3 regions of the Microbacterium croceum genome follow, and region 2 is predicted to be linked to each of the others. Evidence: predicted binding sites of a transcription regulator. Region 2 holds the regulator's gene; each other region holds the start of a gene.

Region 1 (4,630 bases), on a different contig from region 2:
GAGCGTGCGTTCCAGCTCGTTCCAGGACAGCGGTGGATTGTGCCAGCCCATCAGCGATACCTCCCCTCAGCCCACCAGCGCTCGCCGGTGCAGAACACCAGCCAGGCGCGGTTGCGGTCATCGACGATCTGCAGCCGATGCCCTTTCTTGCCTCCGCCCGCCGTCCACCGGTGCTCATGGATCGGCCAGGGGCCCGCCCACCCCTGCACGACGCTCCCGTTGATCCGTGCCGGGGCGGCGGACAGCGCCCCGCGTTCATCGACGCTGATCGTGCTGCCGTCTGCCGCGTCCACTCCGATGGGGCGGGGCGGACGGAACACCTCAGCCGGCAGCGGATCGGGCAGGCTCCCCGGCCAGGGACGAGTGGGATCGCGGGGGGCGACCGGGCGCTCGCCCCATGGAGTGAGCACCTGCCGGTCGGCGAGCCACCGCCCTCCTGAGAGCGCGGCGGTGACCACTCCCTCGTGACCGAGCATCGTCTGCACCCGCGAGACGGCATGGTGCAGGCGCTCATCGGTGCCGGAGCCGAACAGGCCCGGCTGATGATGCGCCGCGTCGTCCACCGCCACCGGCACGATGCGCACGGCGGAGATGCCGCCGAACGCCCGCGCCTCGTCGACCGGATCCTTCGCGTTCTGCGCAGCCAGGGCCTCGAGCTGCCACCGGATGCGGTCGACCAGATCGGAGGCGTCGAAGCAGGTGGGGTGCAGCCAGGTGCGGGAGAACACCAGTCCGTTGTCGTCGGTCAGATCGATCCGGACCTCGGTGCACACGAGCGACGCCTCGCCCAGGGCCACCAGCACCCCGTCGGCGGTCTGTCGCACGGCGAAGGCCACCTGGTCGGCTCCGGCCAGAGGGGTCTCGAACTCCACGCTGCGCACCAGCTCGGGGTCGGGCGGGCGCGGGACCAGAGGCTGGGAATCCGCGCCGGCCGCGAGGGCATGCAGGCGGGCTCCGCGCTCGCCGAAGCGGTCGCGCACCTCGATCGCGGGGAGCGCCGTGAACTCGCCGAGCGTGCGTACGCCCAGTCTGATCAGGAGGTCGGGGATCTGCTCGTCTCGCAGCACCTGCACGGGGTAGGGGGCCAGGAAGTCCTTCGACAGCCCCGCGGGGACGACCGTGCGAGGGCGAGGCCCTCTGGCGGCGATCTCGGCGGTGAAGGGGCCGTCCGCGACGCCGATGCGGACTTCGGGCAGGCCGGCCTCCGTGAGGACAGCGGCGAGGGCATCCGCCGCCGCGGCCTCTCCGCCGTGATAACGGGAGATCCCTCTGGCGCGCAGCACGGCCAGTCCGGGTCGGAGCTGGGCGACCCCTGGCGCGTGCTTCTCGATGAGCTGCAGCACAGGGAGGAAGGCACGCTCGTCCCGCGCGGCATCGTGGGGGAGCACCTGCAGGGAGGACAGATGTCCCTGGGCGACGCGTCGACGTTGCCCCGAGCGCACGCCGTGCTCCCGCGCCGAGGCCGTACAGGCCACGACGGTGTTCGCCTGCACCAGCGCAGTGGGCGGGTGCGGCGGCGGCCCACCGAGTGCGGCGCGCAGCGGCCAGTCCGGGAACCACAGCACGAGGACGCGGAGCGGGGCGTTCATCCGGCCTCCGCCCAGAAGGAGAGCTCGTGGTCGGGAGCGGTGTTCCGTGGGGAGGCTTCGGAGGGCAAGGAGGGCAAGGAGGGCAAGGAGGGCAGGGAGGGCAGAGCGGTGAGCTCGGGGCCTCGCCGCTCGGAACTCGACACATCGACGCTCAACGGCTCCACCAGGCCGCGGTTGCCGGGGAGGCGCACCTGCACGCGAGAGGGCATCGGGGCGCGCCTGGTGCGGGCGGTCACCGTGACGGTGCAGTCGGAGAGCAGCCCCCAGCCGGCACCGAGGCCATGCCAGTGCGGGTCGTCGATGTGGATCGAGCCCTCGCTCTGCGGCCATTCGCCGGCGGAGGAGGCGGCGACCAGCAGCGTGCATCCGCGGTCGCGCAGACGCGCGCTCAGACGCGAGATGTCGGCATCGCGCGCGCGGCTCGCCGGATGGACGACGATCAGGGGGATGACCTCGGCGAGGGCCGAGGTCGCGGCGAGCCAACGGTCGGCGGGGTCGGGGACGAGGATCAGCCGGGAGAGGTCGATGCCGAAGGCGGCTGCGGCCTCCACGCCCAGGGTCGGCATGCCGACGACCGCGCTCCAGTGCCCCTTGCGGGAGGCCGCGCTGAGCAGGGCGAGCACCAGGCTCGGCGAGGGCGTGACGGTGTATGCGGTGCCGGTCACCAGCCCCTCCTCCGGCAGCAGCGAGGCGAATGCGGGGTCGAGGGGGAGCAGCGCATCGTCACTGCGGCGGCGCTGCATGCGGCTGATCTCACGGCGCAGCCGCAGCACCTCTCCGGCGCGGAAGTCGCCCGTCGGAGAGAGCGCGGTCACCGCATCGAGCCCGATCCCCATGATTCCATCCTCGAAGATATATTCGAATAAAGCAAGTGGTGATGATCACGGTAATTCGTACATCCGACATTGCGGAAGATGCTGCCGTGCGGACCCGAGTCGCGGTTATCCACAGCCGTCGGACGCATCCGACGATGATCTCCTAGCCTGCCGACATGGATCTGCGCACCGTGCTCGTGGCCCTCGTCCATCTGGCGCTGGCCGGCATCGGCGCCTGTCTGATCGTGATCGACGTCCGCACGCATCGGCTGCCGAATCGCATCGTGCTGCCGACCCTGGCGGGGCTGCTCCTGCTCGTGCTGCTCGATGCGATCGGCACCGGAGGGACGCGCACCCTGCTCCGTGCTCTCCTGGGGGCGTTGATCCTCGGCGGCTTCTATGCAGCGCTGCGTCTGCTCAGCCCCGCCGGGATGGGAGGCGGCGACGTCAAGCTCGCGGTGGTCATCGGACTGCTCCTCGGCTGGCATGGCTGGCAGGCGCTCGCGGTCGGAGCCGCCTCGGCCTTCGTGCTCGGTGCGCTCTATGCGCTGGTGCTGATCGCTCTGCGCCGTGCGGACGGCAAGACGCGCATCGCCTTCGGGCCGTGGATGATCGCCGGCGCGGTCGTGGGCATCGCCTGCACCTGAGCGGAACGCCGTCGGCGCTGGCGCTGTCGGGGGAAGGCAGGGCTAGGGTGATGTCATGGCACTCGCGCGACTTCACGGCGGCCCGCTGGACGGGCAGATCATTCCTCTGGGCGATGCGGACGACAAGCTGATCGTCCCCTACAGCGAGACGCAGGTGGTATACAACCGCCGCGGCGAGCCGGCGAACACCGGCACGAACGACGGGCCCACCGAGATCGACTACTGGTACGACGAGGCGCTCGAGGACATCAGTCCTTCGGATGACTGAGCCCTCTCGCACGGTCGAGGTCGAGCGCAAGTACGACGTCGACGTCTCCACGCCCCTGCCGCTCTGGCAGGGGATCCCGGGAGTCGACGCCGTGACGGCCGGTGAGGCGCGCGCACTCGACGCTCGCTACTTCGACACCGACGACGGAGCGCTCTCCCGCGCCGGCGTCGCCCTGCGTCGCCGCACCGGAGGTCCGGACGAGGGCTGGCACGTGAAGGGGCCACGGGAAGGCGATGGCCGACTCGAACTCGGCTGGCCGCTCGGTGAGGGTGAGGAGCTTCCGGAGGCGGTCGCGACCATGATCGCCCGCTGGACCACGGCGCCGTTGAGTCCGCTCGCGCGCATCGAGAACGACCGCACGGCCTATCTCCTCACCGGGCCGGACGGCGTCATGGCGGAGTTCGTCGATGATCGCGTCCGTGCCACGGATCTGCGCCGGGGAGCGCAGCGAGAATGGCGCGAATGGGAGATGGAGCTCGGACCGGCCGCACCCGCGGATGCCGCGGGCAGGGAGTCCTTCTTCGCCGCCGTCGAGCATGCGGTCCGTGCCGCCGGTGGACGCGACTCCGCGTCCGGATCCAAGCTCGCGCGCGCCCTGGGGTTCTGAGCCGCATCGCAAACACGCCGACACGGCGCAAGCCCCTTTCCACGATGGTCTCCGGGGTGCTTGAGTGACATCATGAGTCGCCCTGCCGTGCTGAGATCACTCCAGACGATCGTTCCGGATACCGTGCTCCGGCAGGATCAGATCCGGGACATCTTCGGCTCGCAGCCCGATCTCGGACGGCTGGCGCAGCGGATCGTGTCCACATCGTTCACCGTCTCGGGCATCGACACCCGCCACACCGTGATCGACGAGTTCGCGCCCACCGCGGCGCCGGAGCATCCGGTCTTCTTCGATCGCACCGCAGGTGCGCTGCTGTCCCCGAGCACGGGGACGCGAAACGAGGTCTACGTCCGCGAGGCGTTCCCGCTCTTCGTCGCCGCGGCCCGTCGAGCTGTCGAGGCAGATCCCGACATCGAGGCGAGCGACATCACCCATGTCATCACGGTGTCGTGCACCGGCTTCTTCGCGCCGGGTCCCGACTACGAGATCACACGCTCCCTGGGGTTGGGCGACAGCGTGCAGCGCTACCATCTCGGCTTCATGGGCTGTTACGCCGCCATGCCCGCGTTGCGCGCGGCGAGTCAGTTCTGCGCGGCGGACCAGAATGCGGTCGTCCTGATCGTCAGCGTCGAGCTGTGCACCCTGCACCTGCGCTCCTCGGAGGACCCCGACACGATCGTGGCCTCCTCGCTGTTCGCCGACGG
Region 2 (4,630 bases):
CACCACGCGGTCGTCCTCGCCCTGCAGCAGCAGGACCGGCACCGAGATGCCTGAGGCGGACGTGAGCGGGGAGCGGTCGATGTACAGCTGTTCCGCCTCGGGCAGGGGACCCACCAGGCTCTCGACGTAGTGTGCCTCGAAATCATGCGTGTCCGCGACGAGCATCCGCAGGTCGGAGACGCCGTAGCGGCTGATGCCTGCGCCGAATGCGCCGCCGCGCACGAGGGCGGACAGCACGGTCCAACCGCCGGCCGAGCCACCGCGGATCGCGATCCGGTCGGGATCGGCGAGACCGGCACCTGCGAGACCACGCGCCGCGGCGATCACGTCGTCGACATCGACCACGCCCCACTGGCCGTGCAGCCGCTCCCGGTAGGCCCGGCCGTAGCCGGTCGAGCCGCCGTAGTTCACGTCGAGCACGCCGATGCCGCGGCTGGTGTAGAACGCGATCGCCGCGGACGCCGCACCTGTCACATGCGCGGTCGGTCCGCCATGCACGAGCACGACATAGGGCGGGAGCTCGTCGTCGGGGGCCGAGACGTCCGGGTTCGCCGGCGCATAGGCGAAGGCGTGCACCGGGCCGTGCGCGCCGTCGATCTCGAGCTGTTGCGCGGCGGGCATCCACGCGGGGTCTGTCGTAGCGCCACCCCGCACGGCCGTCACCTCGCCGGAGTCCACGTCCACGCACCACAGGCCGGGGCTCACACGCGAGCCATTGCCGGAGAGCAGCACGCGGCTGCCGCTGACGTCATCCACGCTCACATGTCCGTCGCACGGCACGTCGAGTTCGCGGCTCCCGCCGTCGGCGCCGACCACGACCACGCGGTCGCGCCCGTTCGTGCGGACCGCGACGACGCGGCCGTCATCGAGCGGCTGGAACCACCGGTTGCCCAGCACCCACAGTCCGTAGCCGGTGTCGGCATCGGCGGGAGCGACGACCTCGGTAGGGCCGCGCGGGGTCAGCCCGTCCAGGCTGAGGCGGTGGAGGAGCCAGCGTCCTGAGGGGTCATCGGCATACAGCAGCACGTCGTCGGCGATCCACTCGGGTTGCAGTGCGGCCAGAGTGGGGAGCGTGGCCGTCTCGCCGCCGTCCACCGTAACGATCCTCAGCGACGCGGCATCCCAGGGCATCCGCCCTTCGCTCCACTCGATCCACGCGATCCGCGAGCCGTCGGGCGAGAGGGCCGGATGCGCGAAGAAGGAGGAGCCTTCGGCGATCGTCGGGATCGCCGACGCGTCGTCGGAGGCGGAGCCGTCCAGCGGGATGATCACGATCGCGCGTCGGTGCGGCTCGGATGCCAGATCCTCACGCACGGCGAGCAGACGGCCGTGCTGCCACCGCAGACCGCCGTGCGCCGGGCCCTCCGGTGTCAGCGGCACCGGGTCGCCATCCGCGGTGAGGCGGTAGACGCGCTGATCGGCGGCTTCGACGAAGTACAGGGTGCCATCGCGGTCGGCGGTCCAGGCGCCTCCGCCGTACTCGTGCACCCGCGAACGCGCGTTCCAGGGACCGGGCAGCACTTCCCGTCCCGTCGAGGACCGTACGGTGACGCGACCGCCCTCGGCCGGTACGGACTCGCCCCACCAGATCTCGTCTCTCACGAACCGCGCTCCGTCGATGCGGGGCGAGGAATCGGCGACCGATGCCGCCGAGAAGGGGGAGGGCCAGGACCCGTAAGGCGAAGTCATACGTCGAGCCTATTCGTCTGGGGAGACGGCGACGGTGGTCAGTGCGGGGGGAGCAGCCGGGGCAGGATGCGGACCAACGCGACCATCACGACGAGCTCCACCAGAGTCTGGGTGACCACCACGAGCGGTGCGAGCGCGAGGGAAACCGGAAGTGCGAGGGCGAGGGGGAGCACCACGAGCGAGTTGCGCGTCACTCCGCTGAAGGTCAGCGCGCGTGATGTCGCCGGATCCAGACGGGCCGCGCGCGCCACGAGGATGCCGAGCCCGACCAGGATCACCGCGAAGGCGATGTAGAGGGGCACCACTCGGGCGAGCGCGCCGAACTGCGCACCCACTCCGCGTACCTGTGACGCGACCACGACCGTCAACGTCGCGATCATCAGCGGCACCATCGCGGCGAGCAGCCCGCTCTCGAGCGCCCGAATGAGCGGGAACCGGCGGGCCAGCGCCTGCACCACGGCGGCCGCGCCCAGGGGGAGGAGGATCAGGAGCACGAACGCTCGGATGAACGGACCCGCGTCGATCAGCGGGGCATCCGAGCCGAGGAAGAGCAGCAGATACAGCGGCAGCAGGACCATCTGAGCCAGCATGAGCAGCGGAGCGGCCGCGAGCAGCTTCGACGCGGACCCGCCGGCCTGACCCGTGAAGACGATGACATAGTCGACGCACGGCGTGAGCAGCACGAGGAGCGCGCCGACCAGGAGGGCATCATCGTCGGCCACGAGGCGCGACAGGGCGAACGCGACGAGCGGGACCAGCGCGAAGTTGAGCACGCCGAGCGCGCCGAGGAACCTGACGTCGCGCAGGGACTCGCCGAGCCGCCGGAAGGGAACCGAGAGGAAGGTGGTGAACAGCAGCAGGCCGAGCACCGGCTCGATCGCGAACTCCAGGGAGTCGCTGCCGGGAACGGCGAGGCCGAGACCGACACCGATCAGGATGGCCGCGAGGTACAGCGCGACCTGATGCCGCTCCAGCCAGGGGGTGCGCGTCGTCTCAGCCATGGCCTCCCACTGTACGAGGGTGACGGAGCGTCACCGGCGAACCTCGGTCGAGGGAGTGCGCCGTCGAGGGTCAGACGGCGCGGAGCACGGCGACGACCTTGCCGAGCACCGTGGCCTCGTCGCCCGGGATCGGCTCGAACGCGGAATTGCGCGGCAGCAGCCAGGTGTGGCCGTCTCGTCGACGGAAGGTCTTGACGGTCGCCTCGTCGTCGAGCATCGCCGCGACGATCTCGCCGTTCTCCGCACTGTTCTGCGAGCGGACGACCACCCAATCGCCGTCGCAGATCGCTGCGTCGATCATCGACTCACCGGAGACCTTGAGCATGAACAGGTCGCCTTTGCCAACGAGCTGCCGGGGGAGAGGGAAGATCTCCTCGACCTGCTGCTCCGCGGTGATCGGCACCCCGGCCGCGATGCGACCCACGAGTGGCACGAGTGCGGCGTCCCCGACGGGCGTCGCCACATCGGCCGGGTTCTCGGTGCTGGAGCCGGGAAGGTCGATCAGCACCTCCATCGCCCTGGTCTTGCCGGGGTCGCGTCGCAGGTAGCCGCTCAGCTCGAGCTGCCCGAGCTGATGAGTAACGCTCGAGAGCGACTTGAGTCCCACCGCGTCGCCGATCTCGCGCATGCTCGGCGGGTACCCCTGCTGAGCGATCGAGGCCTGGATGACCTCGAGGATCGCCATCTGCTTGGGACTCAGGCTCTTCCGACGGCGCGTGCGCGGTGCCTCTGGCTCGAGGGCTGAGTTCTCGCTCATGATGCTCCTTCGGTGCGCGTCTCCGACGCCGCTCTTCGAATGTCGGAGGCCCGTGGTGGGGTGTTCCTATCGAAACCGTATCCGAGAATCATGCGGAGCTGGAAGATCTGTTCGAGCGTGTCGGCGGATTGGCGGGTGCGGTTTCGAAGAAAGCTTGACAGATGTTCGAAATCGAAGATATCTTCGGAACGTAGCTTCGCATTCAGCTCTCCCGGCCGAGTGCAGGATGCGAACGCTACGCCAACTTCCACCGGCCCGAGCGGCAGGCGGCTGATTCCCCCGGCAACGGGGCGACGCAGAGGAGCACACCATGAGCACCATCACCTTCGGCACCGCAGCAGTCATCCCGGCCCGTCCGGCGACGCGTCTTCGGCTGACGGTGCGCGGTCGCCGCGTGATGCTCGTTCTCGCGGCGCTGCCGCTCGCCGCAGGGATCGCGTTCGCCGCGATCAGCGGCGGCAGCGCGCTCGCCTCGAATGAGAGCACCGGAACGGTCAGCTTCGAGACGGTCACCGTCCTCCCCGGAGACACGCTGTGGTCCATCGCGAGCAAGATCGCGCCGACCGCCGACCCCCGCGAGGTCATCGGAGAGATCACCCGCCTGAACGTCCTCCAGACCGGCGAGCTGCAGATCGGTCAGACCCTGTCGATCCCGACGCAGTACACGAACTGAACGTGATCCGCGTCACCGTTCCTCTGCCATAACGCTCACCGCGTCCCGCTGAGCGTTCTAGCATGGGAAGGGTGACCGCTTCACTCGATGACCTGCCGCTCCGCGACGACCTGCGCGGGCTGACTCCTTACGGTGCCCCGCAGGCGCCGCTGCCGATCGCCCTCAACGTGAACGAGAACACGCATCCGATTCCGGATGAGGTGGCCAGCGACATCCTCGATGAGATCGCCGTCGCAATCCGTGATGTGAATCGCTACCCCGACCGCGAGTTCACGACGCTGCGCGAGGCGTTCGCGACCTATCTGGGCCACGGTCTCGAGGCGGAGGGGATCTGGGCGGGCAACGGCTCCAACGAGGTGCTGCAACACATTCTGCAGGCCTTCGGCGGACCGGGGCGCACCGCCTTCGGGTTCGCTCCGACCTACTCGATGTATCCGCTGATCGCGCAGGGGACCGGCGCCCGCTGGGTTGCCGGCACGCGACAGCCCGATTACACGATCACCCCAGAGG
Region 3 (4,630 bases), on a different contig from region 2:
GACATCGAGCGACGACGCCCCGGGGGCAAGCGCGTGGATCGCTTCGAGCACGGCGAGCGTGTCGTCGAGCGGGAGCGTCTCGTGCCCGAGCTGGGCGACCCGCTCGTGCACCTCGACCAGGCCGGTAGCCGACAGTCCCAGCAGCCGATGCCCGTGCAGCGACGTGACCACGTCGTGCTCGCGCTTGAGTGAGCCGATGAGCGGGATCATCCGCTCCGCCAGTTCTTCTCGCGTCGTCCAGTCGTCGCCGTGTGCGGCGGAATCGTTCATCTGCGTCCTTGCATGTGTGAGCGCGCACCGAGATCGCCGGCGCGCAGGTTGCCGGGTGAGCTTCGGGGGATGCCTCCAGCGTACGCGGGCAGGCCCCGGTGATCCGAATCGTCGACATTTGCCGACCCACGCCCGGTCGATGCCCACCCGGACGTTCAGCCGGCGAAGCCGCGCGCCGCGCAGGCAGCGATATCGATCCACACAGGCTCAGGCGGCGATGTCGAAGCGGCCTCGGCCACCGAGTCGCGGGGTGCGGGCGGGGTCGACGTACCGGGGCGGGATGAACCAGACGCGGGCGGTGACCCCTGTACCGTCGACGCGGATCTCCCAGTCGTTGTCGTGGATGCGGTGATGACACGTCTCACACAGCAGCACCCCGTTGGACAGGTCCGTCGGCCCCGCATCCCTCTGCCACCATCGGATGTGATGCACTCTCGTCATCTCCGGCGGCAACCCGCACATCGCACACCCGCCATCGCGTTCCACCAACGCCAACCGTTGCGCTCGGGTGAACAGGCGTTTCTCCCGCCCCCAGTCGAGGATCTCGCTGTCCGAGCCCATCACCCAGGGGATCACCCCACCCCCGGCGGCCATCCGCCGCGCCGCCCCGACACTGACCGGGGTCTCGATCCCGTCGACCGTCGCCGACCCGGTACCGGATTCCAGGTCGTCCAGGGTCATCCGCACGATCACCGTCGCCCCGCCACCGGCACCCGCGCCTCACAGCCGAGCACGTGCGCGCAGAACGCGACCAGCGCGTCGGCCTGGACCATCGCCACCGTGCGCTGATCCGCATCGGGGGCGTCGGGGTCCGGGGCGTCCGTGCGGGCCGCGAACGCCGCCGACACGAACCCCCGCACCGCCGTGACCACCGGCGCCGCACTCTCCGCATCCAGGCGGGCATTCAGGTGCACCATCCCGTCCCGCTCGAACATCGTCACCGACCGCCGCGCCCGCGCCTCTTCCTCGCGCGGTGCGACACCATCGGGGTCCAACCAGGCCTCCGCCCGCACGACCAGCTTGCGCACCGCATCCACCGCCAGCCCGGCCGCCGCATCCACCAGCACCCGCTCCCCCTCAACGATCCGCACCGGCCCCGCGGCCACCCGGCACCGCTCCAACACCCCCGATGATCAACGCAGCCGCCTGCGCGCTCAACACCCCTGAGACCAGCGCCTCCCGCACCCGCGGGTACTTCGCCGGCAACCGCGCCCCCAGAAGATCCGTCCGAGGCGCGGTCGCCTCCCCCACCGCCACCAACCGGGACGCCTCCCCCGCCGAGACCCCCGCCGCCGCCGCGATCAGCGCCGCCGGATTCCGAAAACCCTGCTGCTTCGCCAGACCCGCCGCGCCGAGCTCCGGCCGCGACTCCCGGGCGATGCCCGCCGCGACCTCCGCCAGCACCGCATCCGTGTGCCGACGCAGCACGCCCAGCGCGTCAGCGACCGCGACCAACTGCTCCCGCGACAGATCCTGCGCGTCATCCGCCCCCGCCCAGGCCGCCTCGAGGCGACCCAGCGCCTCGTGCATCCCGACCAGTTTCGACATACCTCATTTTATCCCGGACCACCCCCGAGTGTCGTAGCTATGTTCGAACAAATGTCGGCATACTGGCATGCCGAGAGATGCCCCAGGCGCCTGCGCGACACGGTCTGCGAACGCCAGTCGACAGCCACCGCGGCCTGTTCACCCATCGGACAGGGAATCCTGCGAGCATCCGACACGTTCTCTTCACGGACGCATCCCGAAAGGCCCCCGATGAAAGACCACCCCCGCCGCTCGGCGTGGCCGCCACTCCTGGTCGCGATCGCGCTGGAGGTCATGGCGACCCTCTCGCTGCGCGCCGCCGAGGGGTTCACGCATCCGCTGTGGCTGATCCTCGTGGTGATCGGCTACAGCGGCTCGCTGTGGTTGCTGTCAGTGGTCCTCGACCGCGGCATGCCGGTGGGCGTCGCGTACGGCATCTGGTCTGCGATCGGCGTCGTGGCGACGGCGGTGCTCGGCACCGTGCTCTTCGGCGAGCTGCTGGGGCCGGTGCAGATCATCGGCGTGGGCGTGATCGTGGTCGGCGTGCTGCTGGTCGAGCTGGGCTCGCGCACGCGGGAGATCGCGCAGCCCTCCACCCCGGAGGTCGCCTCATGACCTGGCTGCTGCTCGCCTTCGCGATCGCGAGCGAGGTCACCGCGACCCTGAGCCTGCGCGCCTCGGAAGGGCTCCGTCGCAAGCGCTGGATCCCGGTGATCGTCATCGGCTACCTCGCCGCGTTCACCCTGCTGGGCACGATCCTGGCGATGGGGATGCCCGTGGGCGTCGCCTACGGCATCTGGGCGGCCGCGGGCGTCGCGGTGACGGCGGTGCTGGGACGCGTGATCTTCAAAGACCACTTCTCGGCACTGATGGCCGTCGGCGTCGCCCTCATCGCGGCCGGCGTCGCGATGATCGAGTTCGGCGGCGGGCACTGAGACCCACCTACGCAAATATTCGCGGCGTGCGCACCAGCGTCGGCTCCGAGAAGCTTCGTTACCTCCATACGGCCACGCTGGTCGCCACTGCGGGCTTACTCCTGCGGAATCACTGAGCTTCCCGCTCTGCAGCTGGTCCGCTGGCCGGGTGGGCAGACCGGTCAGCGTCGATTCCACTCGTCCACGCATTCAAGATGAGCGCCTGAGCACGAGCGGTCCGACGCAGCGTAACGGTCCCTGCGAACTGCAACCTCCGGCCATCCGTTAGCCCGACAACCAGTGCTCCCGGCTCCAGGGAGCCTCCCACTACCGGCCACCCTAGAACCTAGAGTGCCCCACCGAGGCGTTCCTCAGCCGAGCATCACTCTCGACGAATCCGATCAGTACTGCGCTGAGAACGCGCCGTCGCTCTTGAGCAGCTGCCCCGAGATCCACCGGCCCTCGTCGGAGACCAGGAACTCCACGACCGCAGCCACGTCGGCGGGGCGGCCGAGACGCCCGAGCGGGGTCATGTCGCCGAGGCCGGTGCGCGTCTCGTCGTCCATCCAGCCGGTGTCGATCGGACCGGGATTGAGCACGTTCGCCGAGATCCCCCGCGGGCCGAGCTCGCGCGCCGCCGAGATCACGAGCCGGTCGAGCGCGCCCTTGGAGGCCCCGTACGGCAGGTTGCCCGTGACGTGGTCGCTGGTGAGCGCCAGGATCACGCCGCCGTCGTCGCCCGCCTGCCGCGCGAACGCCGCGATGAGCAGCAGGCTCGCGCGGGCGTTCACCGCGACGTGCAGGTCGAAGCTCTCGGCCGTGGTGTCGAGGATGCCGGACTCCACGTCGTGCGCGTGACTCAGGATCAGCGCCGAGATGGTCCCGTGCTCCCGGTTCACCGCGGCGATCAGCTCTTCCGGGCCGTCGGGAGTGGAGAGGTCGGCCGGGTGGTCGGCGTCGCGCAGGTCGCTGGTGACGACGGTCCAGCCGGCCGCCCGCAGACGAGGAACGATGCCGGCGGCGATGCTGTCGGCGCGCCCGGCACCGGTGATCAGAGCGAGGGGCATGCGGCCACGGTACCGGAGACGGCGGTCCCGGGTCTCGGATCAGTGCCCCGCCCACATCACGACCACGCCCGCGGTCATCGCCCACGACTCGACGGCGAGCAGGCGAGCGGCAGCGCGCTGCGGGTGCGGGCGGAGCCGGTCGGCGACGGTCCAGGCCAGCAGCAGCGCCACCCCGACGGTCGCGGCGACGGCCACGGCGTCGGTGCCCAGATGCGCGCCGTGTGCGGACATGACCTCGACCGGCTCCGCCCCGTGAGCAACCCCTGCGAACGCGCACACCGCCATCACGAGCGATCCCAGCGCACGGTGGCAGCACGCGCGCACGGCGGTCGCGCCGCGCAGCCCGGCCGTGCCGAGCATCGCTGAGACGAGCAGTGCGACTCCTGCGAGCAGAGAGATGCGCGGATCGCCGTCCGCGACGACCATGCCGATCATCGCGAGCGCCATGACGATCACCGACTGGCGCCCCTGCCACGGCACAGAGCGTCCGGCCGCGAGGCAGCATGCGACCGTGATGATCGCACTCGCGACCATCAGCGTCATCGCTGCGGGATCACCCATGGATCGGATTATATTGATCAATCGCTCAAAATAGGTAGACATTCCTCAGAAGCACCGGCCACACCGAGCGGATGCGACAAGATGGGCAGATGCCCCGCATCGTGGACCATGATGAGCGGCGCCGGCAGATCGCCGAGGCGCTGCTCGCCGTCGCGGCCCGTGACGGGCACGAGAGCGTGTCTTCGCGTGCGGTCGCGAAGGAGCTCGGCGTCGCCACCGGCTCACTGTGGCACTACTTCGACGGGTTCGACGACGTGGTGCGCGCCGCCGCCGCCGAGGTCACCCGTCGCA

The links. The regulator LexA, encoded in region 2, represses DNA repair genes until DNA is damaged. The targets are predictions, from matches to a motif close to TCGAACANNTGTTCGA.
Region 1: imuA' (DnaE2-dependent mutagenesis accessory factor ImuA') is a predicted target of LexA. The motif match lies at 2,436-2,451, and genes of this name have one in related genera.
Region 3: KZC51_RS17660 (DUF222 domain-containing protein) is a predicted target of LexA. The motif match lies at 1,850-1,865, and genes of this name have one in related genera.

The regions. Positions count from the first base shown of each region.
Region 1 is NZ_JAHWXN010000001.1:2,910,185-2,914,814, reverse strand. Features, by position in the region: gene KZC51_RS13845 (error-prone DNA polymerase) at 1-51, opposite strand, end outside; gene KZC51_RS13840 (DNA polymerase Y family protein) at 51-1,589, opposite strand; gene imuA' (DnaE2-dependent mutagenesis accessory factor ImuA') at 1,586-2,425, opposite strand; gene KZC51_RS13830 (prepilin peptidase) at 2,581-3,051, shown strand; gene KZC51_RS13825 (response regulator) at 3,107-3,319, shown strand; gene KZC51_RS13820 (CYTH domain-containing protein) at 3,312-3,926, shown strand; gene KZC51_RS13815 (type III polyketide synthase) at 3,999-4,630, shown strand, end outside.
Region 2 is NZ_JAHWXN010000002.1:37,778-42,407, reverse strand. Features, by position in the region: gene KZC51_RS14235 (S9 family peptidase) at 1-1,689, opposite strand, end outside; gene KZC51_RS14230 (arsenic resistance protein) at 1,728-2,690, opposite strand; gene lexA (transcriptional repressor LexA) at 2,761-3,447, opposite strand; gene KZC51_RS14220 (LysM peptidoglycan-binding domain-containing protein) at 3,758-4,120, shown strand; gene KZC51_RS14215 (histidinol-phosphate transaminase) at 4,183-4,630, shown strand, end outside.
Region 3 is NZ_JAHWXN010000001.1:1,733,212-1,737,841, reverse strand. Features, by position in the region: gene KZC51_RS08200 (glyceraldehyde-3-phosphate dehydrogenase) at 1-270, opposite strand, end outside; gene KZC51_RS17670 (HNH endonuclease) at 478-951, opposite strand; gene KZC51_RS17665 (DUF222 domain-containing protein) at 960-1,361, opposite strand; gene KZC51_RS17660 (DUF222 domain-containing protein) at 1,348-1,818, opposite strand; gene KZC51_RS08185 (DMT family transporter) at 2,029-2,412, shown strand; gene KZC51_RS08180 (DMT family transporter) at 2,409-2,732, shown strand; gene KZC51_RS08175 (SDR family oxidoreductase) at 3,113-3,778, opposite strand; gene KZC51_RS08170 (hypothetical protein) at 3,818-4,339, opposite strand; gene KZC51_RS08165 (TetR/AcrR family transcriptional regulator) at 4,429-4,630, shown strand, end outside.